3 linked regions of the Pseudoduganella dura genome follow. The protein of the gene in region 1 interacts with the protein of each later gene in a pairwise test. Links are inferred from orthologs where the notes say so. Each region holds a gene or a part of one and is shown on either strand. Other genes may lie near its edges. The genes, in order: GJV26_RS14000, GJV26_RS13495 and ndk.

Region 1 (9,506 bases):
GGTGCCGTTCACGGGCCCGATCAAGGACCAGTCGGGCGCCGTCAAGACGGCCGCCGGCGTGGCGATGCCGGTGAAGGAACTGATGTCGATGAACTTCTACGTGCAGGGCGTGGAAGGCACGATTCCGAAGTAACCGGCGACATAACCGGCACGTAATCGGCGCAGCGATCCTGCGCAATGACTACCCGATGCGGGGCGGGCAACCGCCCCGCTTTTTTTACCTTATTCGAGAACCACACCATGTCCGAACCCACAGCGCGCGATCACCAGTTCCTCACAAGCGTGCTCGCGCTGGCCCAGCGCTCGCGCGACGAGGGCCATCACCCGTTCGCCGCGATCATCGCCGATGCGGACGGCAACGTCATCGCGCAGGCGATGAACGCATCGAGCAGCGACCGCACCGCGCATGCCGAGATGAACGCGCTGCGCATCGCCTCGTCGCAGCACTCGCCCGACAAGCTGGCGGGCGCCACGATGTACACCAACGCCGAACCCTGCGCCATGTGCGCGGGCGGCACCTACTGGAGCGGCGTGGGGCGGGTGGTGTATGCGATGTCCGAAGCGACGCTGCTGTCGCTGACCGGCAGCGACCCCGAGAATCCGACCCTGTCGCTGCCGTGCCGCGAAGTGTTCGCCGCCGGGCAGCGGCCGACCGAGGTGATCGGACCGCTGCGCGAGGATGAAGCGAAGATTGCGCACGCGGGATTCTGGTCGGGTGCCTGACACAATTTCCGATGCTACCTGTAGCGCAAATGTGCTGGTGTCGGACACCGGCTCTATGGTGTCGGACACCGGTTTTTAGCACCGAAGTCCGCAAAACGCCGGCGAAAACCGGCGTCCGATATCAATGACTCGAACGCGATCGAGATCCGCTTGTCCGAACGGCCCTGGTATCACACACCGGTTTCCCTTGCCCGCAAGCGCATCGTCATCGGCGTGGGGCCCATGACGAACCCCATCACTTCCGCCGGGCCGGCCCGATCGGCCGCGCGCACGTCGACGATCTCGAAGCGCCCCAGCAGAACGGCCATCGCCACTTTTACTTCCATCAGCGACAGGTAACGCCCCGGGCAGGTGCGCGGGCCGGCACCGAACGGCAGCGCGGCCTGCCTGTCCGCCTGCCTGTCCGCCTTCCCGCCGGGCAGCCAGCGCTCCGGCTCGAAACGGTCCGGGTCGGGGAACACCCTGGCATCCACGCTGTCGTGCCTGAGAACGCACCAGAGCAGCGTATCCTTCGGCAGGCGCACGCCCAGCACCGTGGTGTCGCGCAACGCCTGCAGCGGCAGGAACGGCGCCGGCGGCTTCAGGCGCATTGCTTCGAGGGCGCAGGCTTCGAGGTAATCGAGCTCGCCGATGCTCTCCGGTGTCAGCGACATGGCGTGATGCCGCACTTCCTGCTGCGCGCGTGCCAGCGCATCCGGGTTCTTCCACAGCAGCCAGACCAGCCAGGCCAGCGCGCTGGACGTGGTGTCCTCGCCCGCGAGCAGCATTGTCGAGACGTTGCCGGCCACGGCGCCGTCGTCGACACCGCTGTCGGACCGTTCGGCGGCCGCCAGCATCGCCTGCAGCATGTTGGCGGGCCGCTCGCGCAGCGCCGGATCGGCGGCCATCGCCGCGCGGGCGTCGGCGATGAAGCCGTTGGTGGCCTGGCGCACGGCCAGCACGCTGCGCTCCAGCCGGCGGTCCGCCGGCAGCCGCAACCAGCGCCAGTAGGGGAAAGGCAGCAGCGAGCGCCGTGCAACGCCGGACAGCACGGTTTCCACGTGGTCCTGGATCGCGTTGCCGCCGCTCCGCAACGTATCGACGTCCGCGCCGAACGCGAGACCCGCGATCACATCCACCGCGTAGCGTTTCAGGTCGCCCGTCAGGTCGATCTCGCCGTCGCCGGCGTGGCGCCAGCGTTGTTCCAGGCGCCCGCCGACCTGCACCATGCGGTCGAAATATGCCCGGATCGCCGTCGGCGAAAAAGCCTGCATCACCATGCGGCGCTGCCGGCGCCAGGCATCGCCTTCGGCGACGAAGACGCCGACGCTGCCGCCCAGTTCCGCCGATACCTCGGCCGTGATGGCGGGGCGCCTGAACCCGTCGGGCCGGTCGCGCAGCACGGCCGTGATCGCCTCGCTGTCGGACAGCACGACCACCTCGCGCGGGCCGATCCGGGCGCGGAACATCGGTCCATGGTGCCGGCTCCAGCGTTCCATCGCCAGGTGGATCGTCGAGGGCTTCAGCTGCAGCGCATTGCCCAGCAGCGGCAGGCCGCGCGGGGCGGGCAGGTCGGCAATGGTGCGTGGGTGGGGTGTGTTCACGGCTGCGGTGGTCATGCTGGCTCCTTGCATCGATGATATCGAGTGTGCCGTATCGGGTGCCGGCCGTCTTGAACGTTTGCGACACGGCGATCACGCCATGCCGGGATAGAATCAGGCCATGACAGACCAGGCCATGACCACGGTATTGCCCCCGACGCTCGCACGCCTCGTTGCCCCCCGCGTGCCGCTTGCCTCATGCATCCGCGGCTACATGTTGCGCAGCACGCTCGATGTGCCGCTGACAGCCGGCCAGCGGCTGAACCGCTTTCCCGCCACTCCGCTCTGCTCGATCACGTGGATGATCGTGGGCAGCGGCGAGCTGGTGGGCTCCGGCGCCGTCGCGCGGCAGGGTGACGCCATCTTCTCCGGCCCGCACACCCAGCCTTTCACGACCCGTAATCCGGGACCCGTGCACACGTTGACCGTGTTGTTCCTTGCCGATGCGCTGCATGCGCTGACAGGCCTCGACATGGCGGCGCAGCTCGACACGATGGCAGCCGCCCATGACGTGCTCGGCGACGAATGGCGCGCGATATCCGCCGCCGTGATGGCGGCGCCGCACGACGATGCCCGCATCCGCATCGTCGAAGACTGGCTGGAACCACGCTGGCATGCCGCGCGCGGCGGGACGGCACCCGATGCGTGGCGGCCCGCGCGGGACTGGGTGCAGGCGCTGGCCGTGCGCGCCGCCGCGACCGGCGCCGGCCGCAGCGCACGGATGGCGGAACGGCGCGTGCGCGCCTGGGCCGGGCATCCGCTGCGCACCCTGCGCCGGCTGGCGCGCGTGGAGGAATCGATGCTGGCGGCGCGCGAAGAACACCAGGCGGGCAACATGTCGCTGTCCGACGTCGCGCTGCGCTCGGGCTATTCGGACCAGGCGCACCTGTCGCGCGAAGCGCGCGAACTGACCGGCAACAGCCCGCGCGAGCTGATCCGGCTGGTGCAGACGGACGAGAGTTACTGGCCGTACCGGATCTGGTGGTAGCGGCCTTCGCTATGCCCAGTCGACGGGCTCCTGGCCGGATGCCTGCAGATATTCATTCGCCTTCGAAAACGGCTTGCTGCCGAAGAATCCCTTGTGCGCCGCAAACGGCGACGGGTGCGGCGACGTCAGCACGAGGTGCTTCTTCGTATCGATCAACGCCTTCTTGGCGATCGCATAGCTGCCCCACAGGATGAACACCAGGTGCTCGCGCTCTTCCGACAGCGTGCGGATCGCCGTGTCGGTGAACGTCTCCCAGCCCTTGCCGGCATGCGAGCCGGCCTCGCGGGCACGCACGGTCAGCACGGCGTTCAGCAGGAACACGCCCTGCTCCGCCCAGTCGGAAAGATCGGTACGCGTGCGTTGCACGCCGAGATCACTCTCCAGCTCCTTGAAGATGTTCTGCAGGCTCGGTTGCGGACGGTTACCGTCGGGGACGGAAAAGCAGAAGCCCATCGCGGCGCCGGGCGTGTGGTACGGATCCTGGCCGAGGATCACGACCTTCACCTTGTCGAACGGCGTGAGGTCGAAGGCGCGGAAGATGTCCTTGCCGGGCGGGCAGCATGGCCCGGCGGCGTATTCGGCGCGGACGAAGTCGGTGAGTTCGGTCCAGTAGGGCTTGTCGAACTCGGCTTGCAGGTGCTGTTTCCAGGAGGGTTCGATGCGGATGGTCATTGGCTTGGTCCGGATGGGATAACGCAGCTTGAGATACGGCGGCCTCAGATCGTATCCCAAAAGGCACTGGACGAGCCACGCGAACCGACGAAGGATCGGGGGCAGGAACCAGTACACGGCTGTAGACGAGTAATAAATCTCGACACAAGCCATTTTATGAGACGACCAATTTCTACACGCTGCACATGCAAATAAAATTCGACATAAGCGCAATCGAAGCTACCTAATCCCTCGGTTTTGCAGCATTCAAGTTTGGCACAGCGCGGGGCCCCTGTACCTATGCGGTCGGCAGCTTTCGCCCCGAAGTGGTCGCTCACGAACTAGTGGGGTTTGCGTTTTGCGCTGAGCGGCAATGATCACAGACTGTCACGAGAAGCACCCGACGTGGAGCAGTCTTTGCAGACAGAACGATTCAAGCTCGTCGTGATTGAAGGATTTCATCCCACTCTGCTTGACGTTCGCCGGATATCGGATTAGTGTATTAACAAATTCGTTAATTAACTAAATTATGTCTCTAGATAAGGTCTTCGAAGCCCTGGCATCCGGTCCGCGCCGGCAAATACTTGCGTATCTGAATGAGGGCGAGCTCACCACCAGCGATCTTGCAATGCGCTTCGGAATGACTGCACCGGCCATTTCGCGGCACCTGTCCGTGCTGGAAAACGCAGATCTCGTGAAGAGCGAGCGACGCGGCGCCTACGTCTACTACGCGCTCAACGCGGAGCATCTCGCCAACACGCTGACAAGCTACGCATTTGAACTGTGTCCGGTGGCACGGCCACTAAAGCAGGAATCGCGCGTCCAAAGCCGCAAACCCAAGGCATAAGGAGGCAGTATGAAGGACGCACCGGAAGTTATCACGGACCATCGGGTTAACGCTCCCAGCGCCGATGCATTCCTGGCCGGCGAAGTTCGTTATGCTTGGCGCAAGTCACTCTGGTTTGCCGCGATGACGGCGGGTGCGGTGATCGGGGGCGCCGCCACCTTCAGCGGGCCGGCTGTATTGCTGTTCGCAGGGGCCACCGGCTTCGTGCTGCTATTCGGTCATTCTCTTGGCAGTCACCGAAAGCTGATTCACAACAGCTTTCAGTGCCCGCGGTGGCTCGAATATGCACTGGTCTACACCGGAGTACAGGTCGGTCTAGCGGGGCCACTGGGGCTGCTGCGCCAGCATGACCTGCGCGATTACGCCCAGCGTCTGCCCGATTGCCACAGCTATCTGCGGCATGGGGAACCGTTCTGGCGCGATTTCTGGTGGCAGGTGCATTGCGATGTGCATCTGGCAACGGAGCACGACCTGCGGTTGGAAGCACGCGTGGCAAACAACGGCTTCTACCGCTTCCTCGAACGCACCTGGATGCTGCAGCAGTTGCCGTCGGCGCTGGCACTGTACCTATGGGGCGGCTGGGCTTTCGTGTGGTGGGGCGGGTGCGCACGCGTCACTACCGGCATCCTCGGCCACTGGCTCATAGGCTACTTCGCCCACAAGCATGGAGACATGAGCTATGTGGTCCGTCGCGCTGCCGTGCAGGGCCGGAATGTGCGTTTTACCTCCCTGCTGACGATGGGCGAATGCTGGCACAACAATCATCACGCCTTCCCTGGTTCAGCGCGGTTGGGGCTGCACGACGGCGAATGGGATCCCGGCTGGTGGGTGCTGCAGGGACTGCGCCGTGTGGGGCTTGCCTCGGACTTCATCCTGCCACCCGACTTGCCAGTGCGTCAGCAGTTGCTCGCACGCCGAGCCTCGGCCGAAGTGCCCGCTCCAGCGTCCAGATGGTATCTGTCCGGCCCCGCCAAGTGGCTGCCCGAGTTGGTATTCCAAACCTGGTCCGGAGGCCGGTTCGTGTTGTCCGACAGCCGCCGTCTGACCCTGCACCTTGGCGATGACGTCGTGCACGGTATCCGAGCCCTGATTATGAGTCGCTGGCTCTCGCACGATTAGTTTTCTAATCGCAGCATTGCAAATATCAACTAAAGGCAGAGCAACTGACGTCCGCTGCTGGCGAACTCAGCCGTTCGCCGCAGCATAGCGGGTCACCGAACCGGAAAAGTCCCAGACTGTCACGACAGCCAGCTCCCGCCCCGAAGCGGACGTTGCCTTGACTTGCTATCCAAATTAAGGAAGAGATTCTTGGGTTACCAAGTACCCTACATCTGCCAGCACTTGTAGCGTAGCTGCCAGTCTCTATTCGATGATTACGCCTAATTCAAATGGACGACCACTCGCTATCATTTTCGCAAGTTCGGCGAGCGGCATGTTCTTAGCTGCCGGTGAAATTTCGCGTAAAACCTTTAAAGCGCTTGGCGCCATCTCTAGGCGTCCCCATCGAACGCTGACACGGGTAACCGAAGAGTGTGGCATGTCTTCGGTTGTAGGCGAGCAAGTACCACTGGCCCCCCAGCCGCAGTCAATACACCGGTCCACAAACAGACCGCCGTGTATCGAGCGTTCGATTAAATGTGAGAAAACAGGGCAACTAGTCGAGGTAGGCAATGCAGTAACCGTAGCGATGGGAATCATTGATGAACTCCGCTTCTGGCCGATTGCTGCCCTAGCGGTTACGACAGCTTCCGCCGCAAAGCAGTTGCTACGGATACTTAGCGTCTCCAGCCTTCGTTAGACCTCGAAATCTCGGTCTATTTCCAGTTCGTCATCACACCATGGCATCACCAGCGTCATCGCTTTTTCCTGCAAGGATAGAAAAGGAATCGTCCTTGGGGTGATATCCAAGCAACTTGCGGCTTCGTTCGATCGAAAGGCGTTTATAGCGATTGTCTGACACTCCGTTGACGATCGTGAATCCTGTCACGTCTGATTGCACGCTCACCATGAGTAGCTGCACAACATCGCGTACGCTGATATACGCTGCAACGTCGCGCGCACTGTGTTGCTCACCACGTGAAAAGTGCGCGACGTTTGCAATACGTACAGCAATTATCGAAAGGTCAGAGGTGTCAGAAATGTACGAACCAAGCGCTTCGCCAAACACTTTCGTCACGCCATACAAATTCTTTGGGCGCACAGGCATCGTTTCAGTCACCTGGACATCTTGAGGATATCCCTCGATAGTCTGAGCACTGCTTGCAAATACAACTCGGCGGCATCCCTGGGCCAGCGCTGCCTGAAAGATGTTATATGTGCCAACAACATTGGTCGGCAATAAAGTCGTCATGAAGTCACTGATATCTGGTGAGACTTCGGCCGCCAGATGGATTACCGTATCGATCCCTGCGCATGCTTGCATACACGCATTAAAGTCGGTTATATCCAGCTGCACGATGTCACGCGAATGCTGTTCAAGGCGCGAGACATCTTTATCCGCCAGACGCAGATCATAGTTTTGAAAGTGCATACGCACAAAAGCGGACCCTATACGACCAGCCGCTCCAGTGACCAGGACCTTTAGCGTCGGTTTTTCTTGGGTCATCGATTTCATTGCTCTCATATGTTTTTTTTCGCAAAATGCGTGTCGGCCTGCGCTAAGTCTGCTCGAATCATACTATGACTCGCGATTGTGGAAGGACCGCTTTTGGCCGATAGCGGAAGTTCTTTTAACATGTCCACCTTGGCCTTTTGTGTCGAACATTATAGTTTTGTGCTCGACTTTATTGTTCGTCCACACCTGCCTTTTGGCCGATACAGTGGCACGCGCAACAGGATTACCATGACGCGGCCATGCCATGCGCGGCAGGGCCATCACCGGAGAGGAAGACCGCCATGACCGATACCGACCATTCCAGGATTCCCGCCAGGCTGCCGATCGGCAGCGCGGATGGCGTCGATTTCGATGTCGTCGCGTGGGGGCCGTCGCAAGCCGACGTGGATTTCAGCGTCGCATGCATGTTCGAGCACGAACTCGGCGAGGCCGGCATGACGGGCGGGCTGCTGGGGCTGGACGAGGCGCTCGGCGGCCAGCTGGGCCGGCTACGGACGGCGGGCGCATTCCGCGCCCAGCCGATGGAAACGCTGCTGGTCACGCTGCCGCCACCGGGACTGGTGCCCCGCGCGGTACTGGTGATCGGGATGGGCAAGCCGGAGGTGCTCGATGGTGACCTGCTGCGGCGTGCCACGCGCGTGGCGATGCGCGAGGCGATCCGTTTCGGTGCCGGCACGATGGCCTTCGCGCCCAGCGTGCTCGACGCCGGCCACACGGATAACGCCGCGCTCGACATGCAGGAGGTGATGCTGGACGGGATGCTGGGCGCCTTGCGGGCCGAGCATATGCTGGCCGACGCGGGGCTGGCCAATGCACCGGCGCTGCGGCGATGCAGTTTCGATGTCGGGGCGCCACGCGCGGCGGCCGCCGCGCGGGCATTCACGGCGGCGTTCGAGCGCCGCCGGCAGGCTACCGGTTGATTGCCTAGCCGTTCACCGCTTCGAGCAGGTTATGCGCCTGCACATCCGCGTGATACGAGCTGCGCACCATGGCGCCCACGGCGGCGTGGCCGAAGCCCATCTTGTACGCTTCTTCCTCGAACATCTTGAACACGTCCGGGTGCACGTAGCGGCGCACCGGCAGGTGGCTGTTCGATGGCGCCAGGTACTGGCCGATGGTCAGCATGTCGATGTCGTGCTCGCGCATGTCGCGCATCACCTGCAGGATTTCCTCGTCGGTTTCGCCCAGGCCGACCATCAGGCCGGACTTGGTCTTCACGTTCGGGTACATCGCCTTGAAATCCTTCAGCAGCTTCAGCGAGTGCAGGTAGTCGGCGCCGGGGCGGGCTTCCTTGTACAGGCGGGGCACCGTTTCCAGGTTGTGGTTCATCACGTCCGGCAGGCCGTCGGCGAAGATGTTCAGCGCCTTTTCGAGGCGGCCGCGGAAGTCCGGCACCAGCACTTCGATCTGGGTCTTCGGCGACAGCGCCTTGGTCTTCGTGATGCACTCGACGAAGTGGCCGGCACCGCCGTCGCGCAGGTCGTCGCGGTCCACCGACGTGATCACCACGTACGACAGGCGCAGCTTGGCGATCGTGTTGGCCAGGTTGCCCGGCTCGTCGACGTCCAGCGGGTCCGGGCGGCCGTGGCCCACGTCACAGAACGGGCAACGGCGGGTGCACTTGTCGCCCATGATCATGAACGTGGCCGTGCCCTTGCCGAAGCATTCGCCGATGTTCGGGCAGGAGGCTTCCTCGCACACCGTCACCAGCTTGTTTTCACGCAGGATGTCCTTGATCTCGTAGAAGCGGCTGGAAGCCGAGGCCGCCTTCACGCGGATCCACTCCGGCTTCTTCAGGCGCTCGACCTGCTCGATCGGCACGATCTTGATCGGGATGCGCGACGTCTTGTTGGCGCCTTTCTGCTTTTCGCTCGGGTTATAAGCGGGGGCGACGGTCGTGGTTTCGGTGGTCATAGGGTTCTCTAGTTGATTCAGTCAGGCGGCGGCGGAGAGATCCGGTGGCGCGATGGATTGCGTCACTTCGAGCTGGCGCACCAGCTCGCTGGCCAGCGCCAGCTGCACGTCGGCCAGCGGCGCTTCGACACCCATCGACCGCATGTCGATGGTTTCCAGGCCGGCATAGCCGCAGGGGTTGATCCAGGT
Region 2 (9,710 bases), 120 kb from region 1 along the record:
CCGACTCCGTCCTTGAGCATCGCGTACAGGTCTTCGATGGCATCGGCGGTGATGCTGTGCTGGAAAAGGCGTCGTACGGCGTCCTGTTGCCAGGGCTTTAAACTTGCCTGCGACCAGGCGAGAATGTCGTGTAATAAGACCATTGGAGTCCCCAATTAGATATTTCTAATTTTTCATTGATGTTACCCCAAATCTTTTTTCAGTCGAGCTTGTCGTCGACAAAATCAGCCGCAGCGTTCTAGCGGGGAGATAGCAGAAGCGCTCTGCGGGCCATTGGTGGCTTGTCGCCGCGCTCTCGGGATGGTTTGTTACAATTGGTGGTCGTCTTTTCGCAACTATAAGGACGCCCCGCGCTGGCCAAGCATTAAGAACAAGTCGACCTGACCTGTTCGCGTAAAGCTGCTTATCAGCTCATCACTAGCATAGTCCCTGCACATAAACTATGGATTCAAATCACCGCACGACCTAACAGACTGCAACGTCTAGCACGGAATCACAGTTTTTAAAATCATACGATATGGAGATGTCGTAGTTTTCGCTGTGGCTTATGCTCGGAGAATATTCTGCATCTCGTGCGCGAGCTTCATCAAACGCTGGACTCCACTGGAGCGCTACACCGGCTCCGGCACACTCCCGATCGACAACAACCCTGTCGAAAACGTCATACGGCCCATCGCGATCGGCAAGAAGAACTGGATCTTTGTTGGCTCGGCACGTGCCGGGCATCGTGCTGGTGCCATCCAGAGCTTGGTTGCCACGGCTAAACTCAATGGGCTCGATCCTGCCCGCTGGCTGACCGACACGCTCGATCAACTGCGGACCTGCCCGAACAGCAAGATCGATTTGCTGCTGCCATTTACGAACTCTACGCTGAACTGAACTGCTGCGGAACGTGGTGTCGCTGGACGCTTACGACATGCGTACAGCACGTCGCGGCCGGCAAGCATGTTCAGTTAGCGCCCGAACACAACTGCGCGCGCCATAGTTCTTTGCGCATAGCGCACCAATTTTCAAGACTTGTTGGCCGGAAAGACAATTCCTGATATGCTTAGCAAAACGCTAGCGTTTTTCACACAGGAGCAGCTCGTGGCCGTCACGAAGACAGAGGTTGTTAGCGTTAGAGTCCCGCCGGATGTGAAGGCTGCGCTGGTCGCCGCCGCCGAGCAGGAGCGGCGAAGCTTAGCATCTATGGTCGAGTTCATGGTACTCGACTACTGTAGATCGCGCGGCATTGGAGGTGAAGGAGCAGTGGAAGCCGTAAGGGTGCATAAGACGGTTGTGAAAGGGTAAGTCCACCAAACACTGCGGGCGAACCGGCTTGCAAGGACTCAGGGGAGTAAGAGGTCAATGGCGAGAGACATCGCGCAAGGACTCAGCAATTTCGGATTTCTAACTGAGCACAGCCCGTTGCTCGCTGATCTTGGGGCGACCGCCGAGCGGCTTTATCCTTTCGATCCGGCCAGTTGCGTGCTCAAGCTGCGGTTGTTAGCCGAGTCGATCACGCAGGATGTGGCCTCCCGCGTTGGTGTGCGCCTGATCCGACCCACTCAGGCCGAGCTGCTGCGCGCAGTCGATCAGTGTCTGGGCCTTGATCCGCAAGTACGACAGATGTTCCATCTGCTGCGCCACAGAGGCAACGAAGCTGCGCATCAGGCGGATCACCGCATCGGTTTCCGTGAGGGTTTGGAGGCGCTGAAGGTCGCGCGTGAAATCGCTCTGTGGTTCCACCGAAGCTTCGGCAGCAACCCAGAATTCAAGCCCGGTCCCTTCATTCTGCCGGACGACCCCAGCCAGCGGTTGCTCGCGCTGCAGCAGCAAGTGGCCGACCTCACACAACACCTTCAGGAAGTACAGACTGAACAGGCTGCCAAGGCTCAGATGGCCGATCTGCTGGTTGCGCAGGCGGAGCAAGAACGCTTACTGGCCGAACGAGCAGCAGAAGAGCGCAGCGTTTATGAAGTCCTGGCCGAAGAGGCCGGCGCCCGTTACGCCACCCTCAAGGCCGAGTTCGACGCACATCTGCAAGCCGCCAATGCCCATGCAACCATCCCCAGCTCACAGGATATTCAGGCCTTTGCCAAGCGCGCCACACAGGCTGCACAGAAAGTGGCGATGGACGAAGCATCTACGCGCCTGCTCATCGACCAGATGCTCAAGGACGCTGGCTGGGAGGCCGACAGCCACGCGCTCACGCACGCCAAGGGTGCGCGGCCGGAGCGTAACCGCAATTTGGCGATTGCCGAGTGGCCCACCGCAGGGAAGCAGAGCGCCGACTACGTGCTGTTCGCCGGTCTCATGCCCATTGCTGCGGTCGAAGCCAAGCGCCTGAACATCAACGTCGCCGGGAAGATCGGCCAAGCCGAACGCTACGCCCGCGGCATTCGAATCGAGCCCGGGTACGAAGCAGCCTGGCTGGCTGAAGGCCGTAAGGGCCCGTGGCCCGACGGCCAGGGTGGCCTGTTTCATCTACCCTTTGCCTACTCGTGCAACGGCCGCCCGCTGGTCAAGCAGAGCCCTGAAGCCAGCGGCACCTGGTTCCGCGATCTACGCAACCAGGGCAATCTGTCCAAGCCACTGCAAAGCTTCCACTCACCTGACGGCCTGCTTGACCAGCTCCGCCGGAACAAGGCCGAGGCCGAAGCCAAGCTGCAACAGGAAGGCTTTGCCTACTTGGGCCTCCGCGACTACCAGCAGAAAGCTATTGGCGCAGTGGAAGCCGCGCTGGCCGCAGGCCAGACCAAGTGCCTGCTGGCCATGGCCACCGGCACGGGCAAGACGCGCACCATCATCGGACTGATCTACCGCCTGCTCAAGGTTGAGCGCTTCCGTCGCATCCTGTTCTTAGTGGACCGGACCGCCTTGGGGGACCAGGCGATTGACGCCTTCAACGAAGCACCGCTGGAGCAAAGCCAACCCCTGTCCAAGATCTACAACATCGCCGAATTGGGCGACATGGCTGCCGAGGCCGAAACCCGCTTGCAGGTGGCAACGGTTCAGGCCATGGTGAAGCGCATCTTCGGCAGCGACAACCCGTCCCCGCTGGACGCCTTCGACTGCATCATCGTGGACGAAGCACACCGCGGCTACACGCTGGACCAGGACATGACCGAGGGCGAGCTTGCCATGCGCGACCAGGCCCAGTACCTCTCCACTTACAGGCGCGTGCTGGACTACTTCGACGCCGTCAAGGTGGGGCTAACTGCGACTCCAGCGCGCCACACCACCGACATCTTCGGCCGACCGGTCTACACCTACTCATACCGTGAAGCGGTGGCCGACGACTGGCTCATCGACCACGAGCCCCCCATCCGCTACCAGACCCTGCTGAGCCAGCACGGCATCCACTTCGACAGCGGCCAACAGGTTGAGGCCATTAACCTCGGTACCGGCGAAATAGAAACCGCGGAGCTGGATGACGAACTGCACTTCGAACTCGAAAGCTTCAACAAGCGTGTCATCAGCGAACCGTTCAACCGCGTCATTTGCGAACAGCTCGCACAGGAGTTGGATCCCATGGGCGAAGAGAAGACCATGATCTTTTGCGCCACCGACGCTCATGCCGACATGGTCAAACGCCTGCTGGGCGACGCCTTCAAAGCTGTTCACGGTGACCACTACAACCAAGCCGCGGTCGAAAAAATCACTGGCGCGTCCGACAAAGTCGACCAGCTCATCCGTCGCTACAAGAACGAGCGCTTCCCCACCATCGCCATCACGGTGGACCTGCTGACCACCGGCATCGACGTGCCGCCCATCTGCCACCTGGTCTTCATGCGCCGGGTGCGTTCACGCATCCTGTACGAACAGATGATTGGACGCGCCACTCGGCGTTGCGACGAAATCGGCAAGACCGTCTTCAAGATCTACGACCCGGTGGACCTGTACGCCTCGCTTCAGGCCGTCAACACCATGCAGCCGTTGGTAAAGGACCCTAAGGTCACGCTGGAACAGTTGTTCGAAGAGCTGAACAACCCTGCCGCACACGAGGCCGCGGGCAGCGCCCCCGGCCGCAGCCACGCGCACGACGTGCTCGACCAGCTCAACCAGAAGCTCATGCGCGTTCTACGCGACGCCGCGCACAAGGCCGAGAAGAAGCCGGCCCTGAAAGAAAAGCTGGACCAGCTGGAGCAGCAATGGGGGATGCCGCCGCAGCAATTGCACCGCCACTTGCACCAGCTTGGGCAAGAAGGTGGCCCCCAGGCCGCAGCCGATTTTCTGCGCGACAACACTCGCCTCCTTCTGCAACTTGCTGAGGTCACACAGCTCTTGGGTACAACCTATATGCCCATCATCGCCTCCCATGCCGACGAGCTACGGCAACGCAGCCAAAGCTGGGGCTTGTACGCCAAACCCGAGGACTACCTCGACAGCTTCAGCCAATTCGTGTGCGCGCAAGTCAACCAATCGGTCGCCATGGCCACAGTGGTGAACCGCCCCAGGGACCTCACTCGCGAACAGCTGAAGGAGGTTCGCTTGTTGCTTGACGGGGCTGGCTACTCCGAAGCCAGCCTCAAGGCCGCTTGGCGCAATCACAGCAACCTGGACATCGCGGCCGGTGTCATCGCCTACATCCGCCAAGCGGCGCTGGGTGAAGCTCTACTACCCTTCGACCAGCGGGTGGCACAGGCGATGCTGAAGATCTATGCCCTACACGCCTGGACGCCGGTGCAGCGCAAATGGCTTGAGCGCCTAGCCAAACAGCTCACGCACGAGCTGGTCATCGACCGAGCTTTTGTTAACAACGCCTTTGCCAACGATGGTGGTGCGAAACAGCTAGACAAACTGCTGGGCGGACAACTCGACAGTGTGATGGGGGCGCTGGCTTCGGGCCTCTGGCCACGCGCCGCCTAACAATCCAGCATTTAACGCACAATAGATTCATAAAACTTAAAAATGACAACCCAAGACATCGTCCAGAAGCTCTGGAATCTCTGCGACGTGCTGCGCGACGACGGCATCAACTACAGCGACTACGTCACCGAACTCGTGCTGCTGCTCTTCATCAAAATGGAGTACGAGAACACTGAGAGCGGCATTCTGCAAAGCCACAAGCTGCCACCCTATGCCCGCTGGCCGGAGCTGCGCGACAAGAGTGGCCTGAACCTGCTGCGCCACTACCGCGAAACCCTACTCAAGCTATCCGCCAGTGAAGACCGGCTGATCGCCGCCATCTACGCAGACGCGCAGACCAGCTTGAAAGAACCGCGCCACCTGGAACAGCTCGTCAAAAGCTTGGACGGCATCGACTGGTTCAGCGCCCGGCAAGACGGACTGGGTGATCTGTACGAAGGTCTGTTGGAGAAGAACGCCAGCGAAACCAAGAGCGGCGCCGGACAGTACTTCACGCCCCGTCCGCTCATCGACGCCATCGTCAAAGTCATCAAGCCACAGCCCGGCGAAACCGTGCAAGACCCGGCCGCCGGCACCGCCGGCTTCCTGATCGCGGCCGACCGCTACATCAAAGACCAGACCGACGACCTTTACAAGCTAAACGAACGAGAACGCAAGTTCCAGCGTAGCCAAGCATTCCTTGGCATGGAGCTGGTACCCGGTACCCGCCGCTTGGCGCTTATGAACTGCCTGCTGCACGGCATGGAAGGCGACGATGAAGGCGTCGTGCATGTTGGCAATACGCTGGGCAGCGCCGGTGGCAGCCTGCCCAAGAGCCAGATCATTCTCAGCAACCCTCCCTTCGGCACTGCCAAGGGCGGCGGCGGCCCCACTCGCGACGACCTGACCTTTGCCACCAGCAACAAGCAGCTCGCCTTCCTACAGCACATAGTGCGCCATCTCAAGGACGGTGGGCGCGCAGCGGTGGTGCTGCCCGACAACGTGCTGTTCGAAGCCGGCGTGGGCGCCGACATCCGCCGCGACCTGATGCACAAGTGCCGCCTGCACACCATCCTGCGCCTGCCCACCGGCATCTTCTACGCCCAGGGCGTCAAAACCAACGTGCTGTTCTTCGAGAAAGTCAGCCAGGCCGCAACGGGCAGCACGCAAGAGGCCTGGGTCTACGACATGCGCGCCAACGCGCCCAAATTCGGTAAACGCACCCCGCTTACCGACGCGCACTTTACGGACTTCATCGCCGCGTACGGCGACGATCCCAACGGCAAAGCCACGCGGCAGGACCAGGGCGATCAGGGCCGATTCCGCCGCTTCAGCCGCGACTGGATCGCCAGCGAAAAAGGCGACAGCCTGGACATCGCTTGGCTCAAGGATGACGGCGCCGAAGATGCGGCCGACCTACCCGAGCCGGCGGTGCTGGCGCGGGAGGCGGTCGCAGAGCTGAACGGCGCTTTGGCGGAGCTGGAGGCGATCCTGGCAGAACTCGGTGAGGAAGCGCTGTGAGCACCTTGCCCACCTCATGGGTTGAGACCAACCTCGGTAGCGTTGTGCTCTATGGCGCCACCGTAAAGGCCGAGCCTGAGGATCTCACGCCCGACACTTGGGTGCTTGAACTCGAAGACATTGAGAAGGACACCACCAAGGTACTTCAACGAGTGATGTTTTCTGAGCGTCAATCAAAAAGCACAAAGAACCGGTTCGACGCTGGTGACGTTCTCTACGGGAAACTGCGCCCCTATCTCAACAAGGTCACCTTCGCCGATCAGCCAGGTGTCTGTACAACAGAAATCGTACCGATCAAGCCCTCCGAAGCGGTTGATGGCCGTTACCTGTTCCATTGGCTTCGCCATCCCAGGTTCTTGAACTACGTGACCGATGTGAGCCATGGAGTGAACATGCCTCGTCTTGGAACGGAGGCTGGAAGACAGGCGCCTTTCGTCCTGGCACCGAAGAATGAGCAAAAACGCATCGCCGACAAAATCGACATCGTCCTTGCCCGTGTGGACGCTGTCAACACCCGCCTGACCCGCATCGCACCCATCCTCAAACGCTTTCGCCAATCCGTTCTCGCCGCCGCGTTCTCAGGGCGCTTGACGGAGGATTGGCGTATAGCGCGGGGATTGAAACACGGAGCGGAGACGACCCTTCAGGCAATCTGTTTGCCAGATCGGGTCATCACATACGGTGTGGTCAAACTTGGCGATGAAACGCCGGGTGGCACGCCATGCTTGCGTACAAGCAACGTTCGCTGGCTTCGGTTCGAGCTCGATGGAATGAAGCTCATCGATCCAAACCTTTCAGCTGAGTACAGACGCACAGTGCTGCGTGGCGGCGAGGTACTTGTGAACGTACGTGGCACCCTCGGCGGTGTAGCTGTGGCGACAGACGACATGGCGGGCTGGAATGTGTCCCGTGAGGTTGCGGTTGTACCGGTTGACCAAGCCCTGGCGTCCTCTGCCTACATCTCACTCTGGATCGCTAGTGACGAATGTCAGCGATGGCTGACCGGTGTGACCAAGGGTGTTGCTTACACAGGCATCAATATTGAGGACTTACGAACGCTTCCGTTAACGCTGCCCTTGAAGGAAGAACAGGTCGAAATCGTCCGCCGCGTCGAAACCCTTTTCGCCTTCGCCGACCGCCTTCAAGCCCGGCTGCGAACTGCAAGAACCGTCACCGAGCGCCTGACCCCGGCGCTGCTAGCCAAGGCCTTCCGCGGCGAACTGGTGCCGCAAGACCCGAATGATGAACCAGCTAGCGAACTGCTCCGCCGACTGCAGCAGGAAGCACCGCCGACCAGTACAAGACGAGGACGGAAGAGCGCTGCATGAAGCTGTTGTCGATCGAGCTGTTCGGGCAGTACAAAGGCCTGAAGGATCAGGCCTTGGACTTCTCAACAGTGAAGGGTGACGTGGCCGTCCTCATTGGTGCCAACGGTTCGGGGAAGTCGCAGGTCATGGAACTCATCGCCGAGGCCTTTGCCTACATTGAGAGGCTGCAGCGACAGGACTTCCGGGTTCGTATGCCTCTTGGGTATGACTTCCGCGTTACGTACGAGATGGGATCGTCGCGCTACGAAGGTTTACGCCGGTTCGTCGTGGACACGCGGAATCGCCTTCGTATTGTTGTGCACCAGCTAGTTGGCCAGCCTCACGATGGTGTTGCGGACCCGGCCCAGGGGACATGGAGTGAGATCACGTCGGATGGCTCATTGGAAGAGTTGGCGCTACCACGGGTCATCGGATACGCCTCCGGCATGTCCGAAAACCTTCAGCGAGCCTTCATGCGCAATGCGCTTCAGTACTTTGACGTGATTCGGGTCAGGGCAAACTTGAAGAAGGAGCTTGCGCAGCCCGAAGTGGATGAACGGGCAACGCTGGCCATCAATGAGCGCTATCTCAGGCGCAACCCGGGCATATTCGCTGCCGAAGGCGAGGATCCCGAATCGAGCCTCTTCAGGCTGCGCGAGACCGACACGGCGATACCCAGAAACCTCTTCCTTGACTATGACTGCGCGGCGCTGCTGATAGCGATAATCGGCATGCTCCCGCATGCTGATCGTGACGAGGTATGGGATGAAATCCCTTTCCGCCATCCAGCGCGTATGGTGTTGAGGTACGACCTGCGTGGGCAGGCGACTGCTTCGGACAACGCTCGCGACATCAAGCGCTTGATCGAATTGGCGGGACCACACAGGTGTACGCCGATCTCCCCACGAACCAGCGAGGCCGAGTATGAGTTGCTGGAACTGGACTACTTGGCCGGCGACATCGAAATCGATTTCGCGGACCCGGAAGTTATCCGTCGGATGGTTAACGACTCGCGAGAGCCCGACGAGTGGTTCTCGGCCTTGTACAAGCTTCAACTTCTTGGCGTTGATGAATGGTCGGGGAGCATGAAACGCGAGCTGCGTCGCGACAACTTTCAAGGCCATGTTGAGAAGCCGCTGAAAGGGAAGCTCCCTCTTTCTGTGCTGGAACTCTGGATGTCTGATGGCGAGCGAACTGTCGCGTATGACGACTTGAGCGACGGAGAAGTACAGCTTCTGTTGACACTGGGCGCCGTCCGACTCTTCGGGGACGATGAGACGCTGTTCCTCTACGACGAGCCTGAAACGCACCTGAACCCAAGCTGGCGCACCCGATTTCACCTGGACTTTGAAAAGGCGAATGAGACCAACGGAAAAGCCCAGGCCATCATCTCCTCGCACTCGCCGTTTCTGGTCTCTTCACTACCCCGCGAAGCGGTGTTCCATTTCAAGAAGGTCAACGGCGTGACTGACATGACGAATCCGCCAGGAGAAACTTTTGGCGCATCGTTTGACGTGCTGATCAAAAAACACTTTAACCTGCGTGCAACGATCTCCGAGACGGCTGTCCAGGAAATTCGTGAGAGGCTGGCAGATCGTCAATTTACGAATCAAGAAAAGTTGGACTGGCTCGAAGACTCACTCGGCGAGTCGATGGAACGCTCGTACCTCATCAACAAGCTGCGGGCCCCCTGATGCTGTTTGCAATTAGACCCCATCTTCAGCAGTCCGAAGTTTTCGACGGACTCAATCGCTTTCTTAGAGCGACGATGCTCGCCACGCTTGAGGGGCGGCAGGTCGATGAAACGAACCTTCCCGCCGGCCTGTGCGCTGCAGTAGCTGGAAATCCGCCGACTTGTGCAGCGATTGACGCTTTGGTGGCGCAGTTGTCGGCGCTTCATCAACGGCAGAAGCAAACCCTCAAGGACGCATTGGCACTCAACACAGAGCCTTGCACATTTCTGGCTGATCGGACAAAGCCGCTTCCAGTCATACCTGACTCAGTATTTCCCGCCTTGAAAATTCTTGCAGTTCACTTGTTCGAGCGCACTGC
Region 3 (9,608 bases), 1.7 Mb from region 1 along the record:
TGCCAGCCTGCTGCGGGCACCGTCCGCATCGCGGCCGGCAGTGGCGCGGCGTGCCTGCGCGCTGGCCAGGGAGCTGGCGGCGGCCACGCCATGCGCCGGCATCGAACGCGCCGCGCAGGCCGCCTTCTCGCGGCAGGCGGCGATGGCGCTGCTGCCGCCGGCGCGGGAAGCGGCCGCGCGATTGCTGAAGGGCGCCGGCGATCGCGACGTGAATACACTGCACAGCACGCTGGACGGGACCTTGCAGCGGCATGTGCAGGCCGTGCTGCGCCAGCAGTTGATGGCGCTGCGCGAGCGCCACGTGGCCGACGGCGCCGTGCTGGTGCTGGACAACGCCAGCGGCGATTTCCTGGCGTGGGTCGGCAACGCGGGCGGCAGCGAAGTCGATGGCGTGACCGCCCTGCGGCAGGCCGGATCGACGCTCAAGCCGTTCGTGTATGCGCTGGCGCTGGAGCGGCGGCTGCTCACGGCCGCGTCGTTGCTGGACGATGCGCCGCTCGATATCGCCACGCCATCCGGCCTGTACGCGCCGCGGAACTACGAGCACGACTTCAAGGGGCACGTGACGGCGCGGGCCAGCCTGGCCGGGTCGCTGAACGTGCCCGCGGTGCGCACGCTGATGCTGGCCGGGCTGGACCGCTTCGCCGAACGCCTGCATGCGCTGGGTTTCGCGAGCCTGACGGAGCAGGCCGATTTCTACGGGCCGTCGCTGGCGCTGGGCTCGGCCGATGTCAGCCTGCTGGAACTTGCCAATGCCTACCGCGCGCTGGCGAACGGCGGCGTGGCCGGCAGCCCCACGCTGCTGCCGCGGGCGCGGCCGGAACCGGGGCGGCGCGTGTTCGATGCGGGCGCGGCGTTCATCGTCGGCGATATCCTGGCCGACCGCGCCGCGCGGGCGGCCACCTTCGGCCTGAAGAACGAACTGGCCGCGCCGTACTGGGCCGCCGTCAAGACGGGCACCAGCAAGGACATGCGCGACAACTGGTGCATCGGGTTCACCGGGCGCCACACGGTCGGCGTGTGGGTCGGCAATTTCGATGGCAGCGCGATGTGGGACGTGTCCGGCGTGACCGGCGCCGCTCCCGTGTGGCGCGAGGTGATGGATTACCTGAACCGCCACGGGCCGGGCCGTGCGCCGGCCGCGCCCGCAGGTGTAGTACGGCGCACGGTGACGTGGGAGCCGGCGCTCGAATCACCGCGCCCCGAATGGTTCCTGAAGGGTACGGAGACCACGCGCGTCGCGCTGCTGCCGGAAGGACGGCGCACGCCGAAGATCGTGTATCCCGTCGGCGACACGGTCCTTGCTGTCGACCCGGATATACCGGCAGGCCGGCAACGCGTGTTTTTCCTCGCCCACGGCCCGCAGGGCTTGCGCTGGCAGCTCGACGGCGAGCCGCTCGGCACCGCCGGTGCCCATGCCGGCTGGCAACCCGTGCCGGGGAAGCACGAACTGGTGCTGCTGGACGGCGCGGGCGGCGAACTGGACCGCGTGACCTTTACCGTGCGCGGCGGCGGGTGACGGCGCGCAACCCCAGCAGCAACAGGCCGGCACCGAGCAGCGCGCCGGCGGACGGTTCCGGGACCGGCATGATCCGCGTCACATTCGACTGCGCCTGGAAATAGACCGACATCGCGCGGTCTTCGGCACTGCCGTTGGCGAATGCCAGCATGAAATCCTCGTCGATGACCATCCGGTCCGGCCAGTCGGCAAAGGACAGGCTCTGGCGGATGAACTGGGTGAATGTATAGCCGTGCTCGTCGACGATGCCGACATGGGCCATGCTGGTGGCCTCGTAGTATTCGTCCGGTGTACCGTCCCGCGCCGCCAGCGCCGACAAATGGCCGCCGATCGTCAGCACCGTGTGGGGGCGCAGGATGAAATGCACGGCCTGGTTGGCGGTGGCGCCGGCCGTGCCGTAGCTGCCGAGGCTGGCATCGCCCGCCGCGGCCGACGCGACATCGGCCAGGGCGCCGCTGGTGCGCGCCGCCACCGTCGCACCCCCGAAGTCCAGCTGCACCGTGCCCGGCATCGACGGATCGGGATAGCCGGCCGCGTAATAGTCCGTGGTGCCCGCGTACAGGTAGGCGAACAGGGAGGGCTCGACCGACCGGATGTCGTAGCCGGCCGCCGCGCCATCCCGCGGCGTCAGGTCGAGCACGCCGAAGCGGACATCGGTGATGGCCGCGGCAGCCGTGCCGCCGGCCGTTGCATCAAACGAGCCCAGCAAAAGAAACAGCGATGTCATCGCGGCAAAGAACGGGCGTGAATTTACAGCCATGAAGCCTCCATGCGGTAGGGGAAGATTAAGGAAGGCTCAAGCGCGCGTTCGAGTGCCCGCATCATACGAACTGATCAGCTCGCTTCCGTTGACTTCGCCCACGATTCACGGCGGAACTTTTCGACCTCCGCGTGCGCGTAGCAGGATCGCCACGAATCTGTTGCCAAACCACCCGGGGACAGTCCCCGATTTTTTACAACACATGTTGTTGCTAAAATTCGGGGACTGTCACCGTTGTGAAAATGTTACGGGCATGGACGTAAAAAAGCCGGCGCGGGGCCGGCTTTCGAGGGAGCGCGAAAGGGTTAGTCGCGGTCGCCGCTGGTGAAGCCCAGGATCGACAGCAGGCTGGTGAAGATGTTGTACACGTCCAGGTACAACGCCAGCGTCGCGCTGATGTAGTTGGTTTCGCCGCCGTTGACGATGCGTTGCACGTCATACAGGATGAAGGCGGAGAAGATGCCGATGGCCAGCACCGAGATCGTCAGCGACAGGGCAGGGATGGCGAAGAAGATGTTCGCCAGCGATGCCAGGATGATCAGCACCAGGCCGATCATCGCGAACTTGGCCACGCCGGAGAAATCGCGCTTCGACACGGTGGCGATGCTGGCCAGCACGGCGAAGATTGCCGCGGTACCGCTCGCCGCGAGCATGATCAGCGTGCCGCCGTTGGCGAACGTCATCGTGCGCATCAGCAGCGGCGTCAGCATCAGGCCCATGAAGAACGTGAAGCCGAGCAGCAGGGCGACGCCCATGCCGCTGTGCTTGTTCTTCTCGATCGCCCACATGAACCCGAACGCAATGCCCAGGAACAGCAGCGCGCCGAGGAAGCCGCCCGGCATCGGAATGCCGAACGTCATGCCGGCGGCCGCGCCGAGCACGGTCGGGATCATCGATAGTGACAGCAGCCAGTAAGTGTTGCGCAGCACGCTGTTGCGGGTGACCTCTCGTCGACCCGCGTGGTCATACATCTTTTCCAAATTTGCCATTGTTGTACTCCTGGTTGTCGGTACGGTGTACCCTTGCCAAAGCTTAGCACTCGTGGTGCCGAAAAGGGCTTAAGCCCGCCGGGATGGTCTGTTGTCTTGCTATGTGCTCTTGAAATCCGTCAAAAACCGCCCACTTGCCTGCGAACGGCTGGGCTTCCCAGCCAATACCGCTCGCCCTGATGCGATTTTCGGGGTTTCGCCGCGGCTATCTGCCGCTTGTAACGCCATCTTCCGCCCCAACACGCATAGTATATGGGGTGTTCTATGCTAAAATCAAAGGTTGATCGAGAAATCAATTCTGTTTTAACCCTTTCTTTTTACTGGAGTTTTTCATAATGGCAATCGAACGCACCCTGTCCATCATCAAACCGGACGCAGTCGCGAAGAACGTCATCGGCCAGATCTATAGCCGTTTCGAAGGTGCAGGCCTGAAAATCGTGGCTGCCCGCATGACCCAACTGTCGCGCGCCGAAGCCGAAGGCTTCTACGCCGTGCACGCTGCCCGTCCGTTCTTCAAGGACCTGGTCGATTTCATGGTTTCCGGCCCGGTGATGATCACCGTCCTGGAAGGCGAAAACGCCATTGCCGCGCACCGCGACCTGATGGGCGCAACCGATCCGAAGAAAGCTGAAAAAGGCACGATCCGCGCCGATTTCGCCGATTCCATCGATGCCAACGCCGTTCACGGTTCGGATGCTGCCGAAACCGCCGCCACGGAAATCGCATACTACTTCCCGGCACTGAACGTGTACTCCCGTTAATCGAACAGATTGACGGTGCTTTCGCACTAAAGTAGCAACCAGAGCTGTACCGCCTGGCGCCCCGGCATGTCCGGGGCGAAGGCGTTTTGAAACAAGCGTTTTGATACAAGATTAGGCAAGCTTATGGAAACGACCCTCACCAACCTGCTGGACCTCGATCCCGCGCAACTGATCGACTACTGCGCGCAGTTGGGTGAGAAGCCGTTCCGCGCCAAGCAGCTGCAACGCTGGATCCACCAGTTCGGCGCGTCGGACTTCGACAGCATGACCGATCTCGCCAAGTCGCTGCGCGAGAAGCTGAAGACGCGCGCCCATGTCACGGCGCCGGCGGTGATCAGCGACCATACCTCGACGGACGGCACCCGCAAGTGGCTGGTGGACGTGGGCAACGGCAATGCCGTGGAAACCGTGTTCATTCCGGAAGAAAACCGTGGCACGCTGTGCATTTCCACCCAGGCCGGCTGCGCCGTCAACTGCCGCTTCTGCTCGACGGGCAAGCAGGGCTTCAACCGCAACCTCACGGTGGCCGAGATCATCGGCCAGTTGTGGATGGCCGAATTCGAGCTGCGCCGCACGAAAGGCATCGAGCCGGGCCCGAAAGGCGAGCGCCAGATCACCAACGTGGTGATGATGGGCATGGGCGAGCCGCTGCTGAACTACGAGCCGACCGCCACCGCGCTGAAACTGATGCTGGACGATAACGCCTACGGCCTGTCGCGCCGCCGCGTCACGCTGTCCACGTCCGGCGTCGTGCCGATGATCGACAAGCTGGCGCAGGATGTGCCGGTAGCGCTCGCGGTCTCGCTGCACGCGTCCAACGACGAGCTGCGCAACGGCCTCGTGCCGCTGAACAAGAAATACCCGCTGGCCGAGCTGCTGGCTTCGTGCAAGCGCTACCTGGAATTCGCCCCGCGCGACTTCATCACGTTCGAATACTGCATGCTGGACGGTTTCAACGATACCGACGAACATGCCCGCGAACTGATCGCGCTGGTGAATCACCCGCAATACGGCATCAACTGCAAGTTCAACCTGATTCCGTTCAACCCCTTCCCGGAATCGGGCCTGACGCGCTCGAAAAATCCCCGCATCAAGGCGTTTGCCGAGATCCTGATGAATGCCGGCATCGTGACCACGATCCGCAAGACCCGGGGCGACGACATCGACGCCGCGTGCGGCCAGCTCGCCGGCGAAGTCAAGGACCGCACCCGCGTGGCCGAGCGCATGGAAAAGATGGCGGAATACAAGACCAAGTTCGGTGCCGACTTCGGCAAGATCGTGGAGATCCGTTCCTGATGCAGCCGAGCGCCCAGTGCCGCACGCGCCTGGCAGCCCTCGGCATGGCCGGGCTGCTGGTCGCGCAGTTGTCCGCCTGTACCGGCGGTCCGGCGGGCACGGCGGGCGCGAATGGCATGGGCGGCATGGGCGCCACGAGCGGCAAGGCCGAGCTGCCCACGCTGTCCGATGCCACGGCCGCGCAAAAGCGCGCCCAGATCCGCATGCAGCTGGCGGTCGGTTACTTCGAGCAGGGCCAGTTGCCGATCGCGCTCGACGAGATCAAGAAAGCGCTTGCCGCCGACCCCGACTACGCGGAAGCCTACGGCGTGCGCGCGCTGATCTACATGCGCATGGGCGAGAACGCGCTGGCCGATGATAATTTCAAGCGCGCATTGCAACTGGCGCCGAACAATCCGGACATCGCGAACAACTATGGTTCGTTCCTGTGCCAGAACGACCGCGTGGCCGAATCGTTCCGCTGGTTCGACGCGGCGCTGGCCAGCCGCCAGTATTCGTCGCCGGTGAAGGCCATGAACAATGCCGGCAGTTGCGCGCTGAAGAGCAGGAATTACGAACGGGCCGAGCAATATTTGCTGCAGGCACTGCAGCTGGCACCGGATCAGCCGTCGACCAGCGCCAACCTGGCGCGGGTCTATTACGAGCGTCGCGACTACGTGCGCGCGAACTTCTTCATTACCCGCCTGGGCAAGGTGGCCAGGGCCGACAGCCTGCCGGCAGATGTGCTGTGGCTGGCGATCAGGGTGCAGCACCGGCTCGGCGACAAGGGGGCGGAAGAAGCTTGGGCAACGCAGTTACGCCGCCACCATACCGCCTCGCCCGAGTATGCTGCGTATCAGCGTGGGGCGTTTGATGAGTGAGACAGGGGTAATAATGGATTCAGAAGGGCAGAAACAGCCGCAGAGTCAGCCGCAAGAGCGACGCCTTGGTGCCGCGCCCGGCGCAACGCTGGCCGCGCAGCGCGAGGCCATGGGCCTTTCGGTCGAGCAGATCGCGGACCAGCTGAAGCTGGCGCCGCGCCAGGTGGTGGCGCTCGAGCAGGGCGACTTCGCGTCGCTGCCGAACATGGCCGTCACGCGCGGGTTCATCCGCGCCTACGCCAAGGTGGTGCGGCTCGATCCGGCGCCGCTGGTGGCGCAGATCGAAGTGACGCCATCGGTCACTCCCAGCGAGCACACGCCGATCAGGCGCGAAAAGATCACCACCACGTTCTCGCAATCGCGCTTTCCCACGCTGGCTTCGCGCCAGTCGAAGACGAAGGTCTGGATCGTCGGCGGCCTGGTGGCGCTGGCCGTCATCGCCGGCGCCGGCGCCTGGCAGGCCGGCCTGATCTCGCCGTCCGCGCTGCGCAAGCCGGTGGCCGGCCCGGCCGGCACGGCGGCGGTCAACCCGGCCACGCCGGCTGCCCCGTCCGCCGCAGCCACGCCGGGCACCGCCGCGACCACGGCAGGCACGCCGCTGCTGTCGCCGAATGTGCCGCTGGTGTCCACGCCCGGCCAGGCACCGGTATCGCCGGAAAACACCGCGCCGCTGGTGACGACGCCGGCGCCATCCGCCACGGCCACGCCGGCTGCGACGCCTGCCGTGCCGGCGCCCGCGGGTACGGCGGCAACGCCAGTGCCGGCCGCCGCCGCGGCCCAGGGCGCGAACACGCTGACGCTGGCCTTTACGTCCGATTCGTGGGTCGAGATCCGCCGCCCCGGCGCCGCACCGCTGATTTCCCGCCTGGTCAAGGCGGGCAGCACCGAGACTTTTGAAATCGACCGCCAGTCGACGCTGATCGTCGGCAAGCCCGAGGGCGTGCAGGCCACGTTGCGCGGCCAGCCGCTGGCACTGCCGAGAGTGGCGAACGGCACCATTTCCCGCGTCCAGATCAAGTAATGAGCATGACCGAATACAATACCGCGATTCCTTCCGGCCCCGCCGCCCGCCGCCCCAGCAAGGGCGTGCTGGTCGCGCATGGCGACCGCAAGGTATGGGTCGGCGGCGACCACCCCGTCGTCGTGCAGTCGATGACCAATACCGATACCGCCGATGCCGTCGGCACCGCGATCCAGATCAAGGAGCTGGCGCGCGCCGGTTCCGAGCTGGTGCGTCTGACGGTGGACCGGCCCGAGGCGGCGCAGGCCGTGCCGTACATCCGCGACCAGCTCGACAAGATGGGCGTGGATGTGCCGCTGGTGGGCGATTTCCACTACAACGGCCACACGCTGCTGACCGAATACCCGGATTGCGCGGCCGCGCTGTCGAAATACCGCATCAATCCCGGCAACGTGGGCAAGGGCGCCAAGCGCGACACCCAGTTCGCCCAGATGATCGAAGTGGCGATCCGCCACCAGAAACCGGTGCGCATCGGCGTCAACTGGGGCTCGCTGGACCAGGCGCTGCTGGCACGCATCATGGACGAGAACGCCGTGCGCGCCAATCCGTGGAGCGCCCAGGCGGTGATGTACGAGGCGCTGATCACGTCGGCCATCGAGAACGCCCAGCGCGCCGAGGAAATCGGCCTGGGCCGCGACAAGATCGTATTGTCGTGCAAGGTCTCCGGCGTGCAGGACCTGATCGCCGTCTACCGCGAGCTGGGCAAGCGCTGCGACTACGCGCTGCACCTGGGCCTGACGGAAGCGGGCATGGGCAGCAAGGGCATCGTGGCGTCGACCGCCGCGCTGTCGGTGCTGCTGCAGGAAGGCATCGGCGACACGATCCGCATCTCGCTGACGCCGGAGCCGGGCGGCGACCGCACCAGGGAAGTCATCGTCGGTCAGGAAATCCTGCAGACGATGGGCCTGCGCAAGTTCATGCCGATGGTGATCGCGTGCCCGGGGTGCGGACGCACCACGTCGACCACGTTCCAGGAACTGGCGGACGATATCCAGACCTTCCTGCGCGAGCAGATGCCGGAATGGAAGAAGAGCCACCCGGGCGTGGAAGGGATGAACGTGGCCGTGATGGGCTGCATCGTCAACGGTCCCGGCGAATCGAAGCATGCCAACATCGGCATCAGCCTGCCGGGCACCGGCGAATCGCCGGCCGCGCCGGTGTTCGTCGACGGCCAGAAGTTCGCCACGCTGCGCGGCGACACGATCGTGCAGGAATTCCAGCAGATCGTGCTGGATTACGTGAAGAAGAATTACTCGACATCCGCCGTCGTCTGACGGCTGCAATCAAAAGAAATCAAGTCATGTCCGAAAACAAAAAAGCAGAGAAGATCACCAGCGTGAAAGGGATGCCCGACATCCTGCCCGCCGACGCCCACCTGTGGGAGATCTTCGAGAACACCGCGCAGTCGATCCTGCAAAGCTACGGCTACCAGAACATCCGCACGCCGATCGTCGAGGAAACCCGCCTGTTCGCCCGTGCGATCGGCGCCGTGACCGACATCGTCGAAAAGGAAATGTATTCGTTCGAGGATTCGATGAACGGCGACCAGCTCACGCTGCGTCCGGAAGGCACCGCCGGCGTGGTGCGCGCCGTGCTGGAACATAACCTCGTGTACGACGGCCCGAAACGCCTGTGGTACAAGGGCCAGATGTTCCGCCACGAGCGCCCGCAGCGCGGCCGCTACCGCCAGTTCCACCAGTTCGGCGCCGAGGCGGTGGGCTTTACCGGCCCGGATATCGACGCCGAGCTGATCCTGCTGTGCCGTCGCCTGTGGGACGACCTGGGCCTGCCGGACATCCGCCTGGAACTGAACTCGATCGGCGACGCCGAAGAGCGCGCGCGCCACCGCGTGGACCTGATCAAGTATCTGGAACAGCACGAGGAACTGCTCGACGCGGACGCCAAGCGCCGCCTGCACAGCAACCCGCTGCGCATCCTGGATACCAAGAACCCGGCGCTGCAGGAAATCGTCGAGGGCGCGCCGAAGCTGCTGGACTACCTGGGCGAGGAATCGCTGAAGCACTTCGAGGGCGTGAAGAACCTGCTCGACCGCAACGCCGTGCAGTACACCGTCAACCCGCGCCTGGTGCGCGGCATCGACTACTACAACCGCACCGTGTTCGAGTGGGTGACCGACGAACTGGGCTCGCAGGGCACCGTGTGCGCCGGCGGCCGCTACGATCCGCTGATCGAGCAGTTCGGCGGCAAGCCCACGCCGGCGGTCGGCTTCGCGATGGGCATCGAGCGCCTGATCGAACTGATGAAGTCGGCCGGCGAAACGGCCGCGCCGAACCAGTGCGACGTGTACCTGGTGCACCAGGGCGCGGAAGCGCAGATGCAGGCCTTCATCCTGGGCGAGCGCATCCGCGATGCCGGGCTGGACGTGATCCTGCACTGCGCCA

The links.
Region 2: the proteins of GJV26_RS14000 (region 1) and GJV26_RS13495 interact in binary tests that used the Escherichia coli proteins (3 or more experiments, as listed by UniProt). The link is inferred for Pseudoduganella dura from one-to-one orthologs.
Region 3: the proteins of GJV26_RS14000 (region 1) and ndk interact in binary tests that used the Escherichia coli proteins (3 or more experiments, as listed by UniProt). The link is inferred for Pseudoduganella dura from one-to-one orthologs.

Annotation. Positions count from the first base shown.
Region 1 is NZ_WNWM01000002.1:3,190,308-3,199,813, reverse strand. Bases 2,133-4,926 are described here. They hold GJV26_RS14000 (uracil-DNA glycosylase), read right to left. Parts: upstream 3,964-4,926; coding sequence 3,301-3,963; downstream 2,133-3,300. Other genes in these bases: GJV26_RS13990 (acyl-CoA desaturase), read left to right, coding at 4,799-4,926; GJV26_RS13995 (metalloregulator ArsR/SmtB family transcription factor), read left to right, coding at 4,472-4,789; GJV26_RS14005 (AraC family transcriptional regulator), read left to right, coding at 2,425-3,291; GJV26_RS14010 (cytochrome P450), read right to left, coding at 2,133-2,321. In the rest of the region: GJV26_RS14020 (BMP family ABC transporter substrate-binding protein), read left to right, coding at 1-133; GJV26_RS14015 (nucleoside deaminase), read left to right, coding at 241-723; more of GJV26_RS14010, read right to left, coding at 894-2,132; more of GJV26_RS13990, read left to right, coding at 4,927-5,908; GJV26_RS13985 (NAD-dependent epimerase/dehydratase family protein), read right to left, coding at 6,621-7,403; GJV26_RS13980 (M17 family peptidase N-terminal domain-containing protein), read left to right, coding at 7,685-8,323; lipA (lipoyl synthase), read right to left, coding at 8,328-9,317; lipoyl(octanoyl) transferase LipB, read right to left, coding at 9,339-9,506. UniProt on the Escherichia coli protein: Excises uracil residues from the DNA which can arise as a result of misincorporation of dUMP residues by DNA polymerase or due to deamination of cytosine.
Region 2 is NZ_WNWM01000002.1:3,074,450-3,084,159, reverse strand. Bases 4,125-7,122 are described here. They hold GJV26_RS13495 (class I SAM-dependent DNA methyltransferase), read left to right. Parts: upstream 4,125-4,893; coding sequence 4,894-6,351; downstream 6,352-7,122. Other genes in these bases: GJV26_RS13490 (restriction endonuclease subunit S), read left to right, coding at 6,348-7,122; hsdR (type I restriction-modification system endonuclease), read left to right, coding at 4,125-4,851. Outside these bases: GJV26_RS13515 (AAA family ATPase), read right to left, coding at 1-143; more of hsdR, read left to right, coding at 1,348-4,124; more of GJV26_RS13490, read left to right, coding at 7,123-7,679; GJV26_RS13485 (AAA family ATPase), read left to right, coding at 7,676-9,352; GJV26_RS13480 (hypothetical protein), read left to right, coding at 9,427-9,710. UniProt on the Escherichia coli protein: The subtype gamma methyltransferase (M) subunit of a type I restriction enzyme. The M and S subunits together form a methyltransferase (MTase) that methylates A-2 on the top and A-3 on the bottom strand of the sequence 5'-AACN(6)GTGC-3'.
Region 3 is NZ_WNWM01000002.1:4,907,967-4,917,574, forward strand. The notes cover bases 2,421-5,316. They hold ndk (nucleoside-diphosphate kinase), read left to right. Parts: upstream 2,421-3,603; coding sequence 3,604-4,029; downstream 4,030-5,316. Other genes in these bases: GJV26_RS21475 (Bax inhibitor-1/YccA family protein), read right to left, coding at 2,585-3,268; rlmN (dual-specificity RNA methyltransferase RlmN), read left to right, coding at 4,153-5,316. Outside these bases: pbpC (penicillin-binding protein 1C), read left to right, coding at 1-1,519; GJV26_RS21470 (PEP-CTERM sorting domain-containing protein), read right to left, coding at 1,497-2,279; more of rlmN, read left to right, coding at 5,317-5,325; type IV pilus biogenesis/stability protein PilW, read left to right, coding at 5,325-6,185; GJV26_RS21495 (helix-turn-helix domain-containing protein), read left to right, coding at 6,199-7,206; ispG (flavodoxin-dependent (E)-4-hydroxy-3-methylbut-2-enyl-diphosphate synthase), read left to right, coding at 7,212-8,480; hisS (histidine--tRNA ligase), read left to right, coding at 8,507-9,608. UniProt on the Escherichia coli protein: Major role in the synthesis of nucleoside triphosphates other than ATP. The ATP gamma phosphate is transferred to the NDP beta phosphate via a ping-pong mechanism, using a phosphorylated active-site intermediate.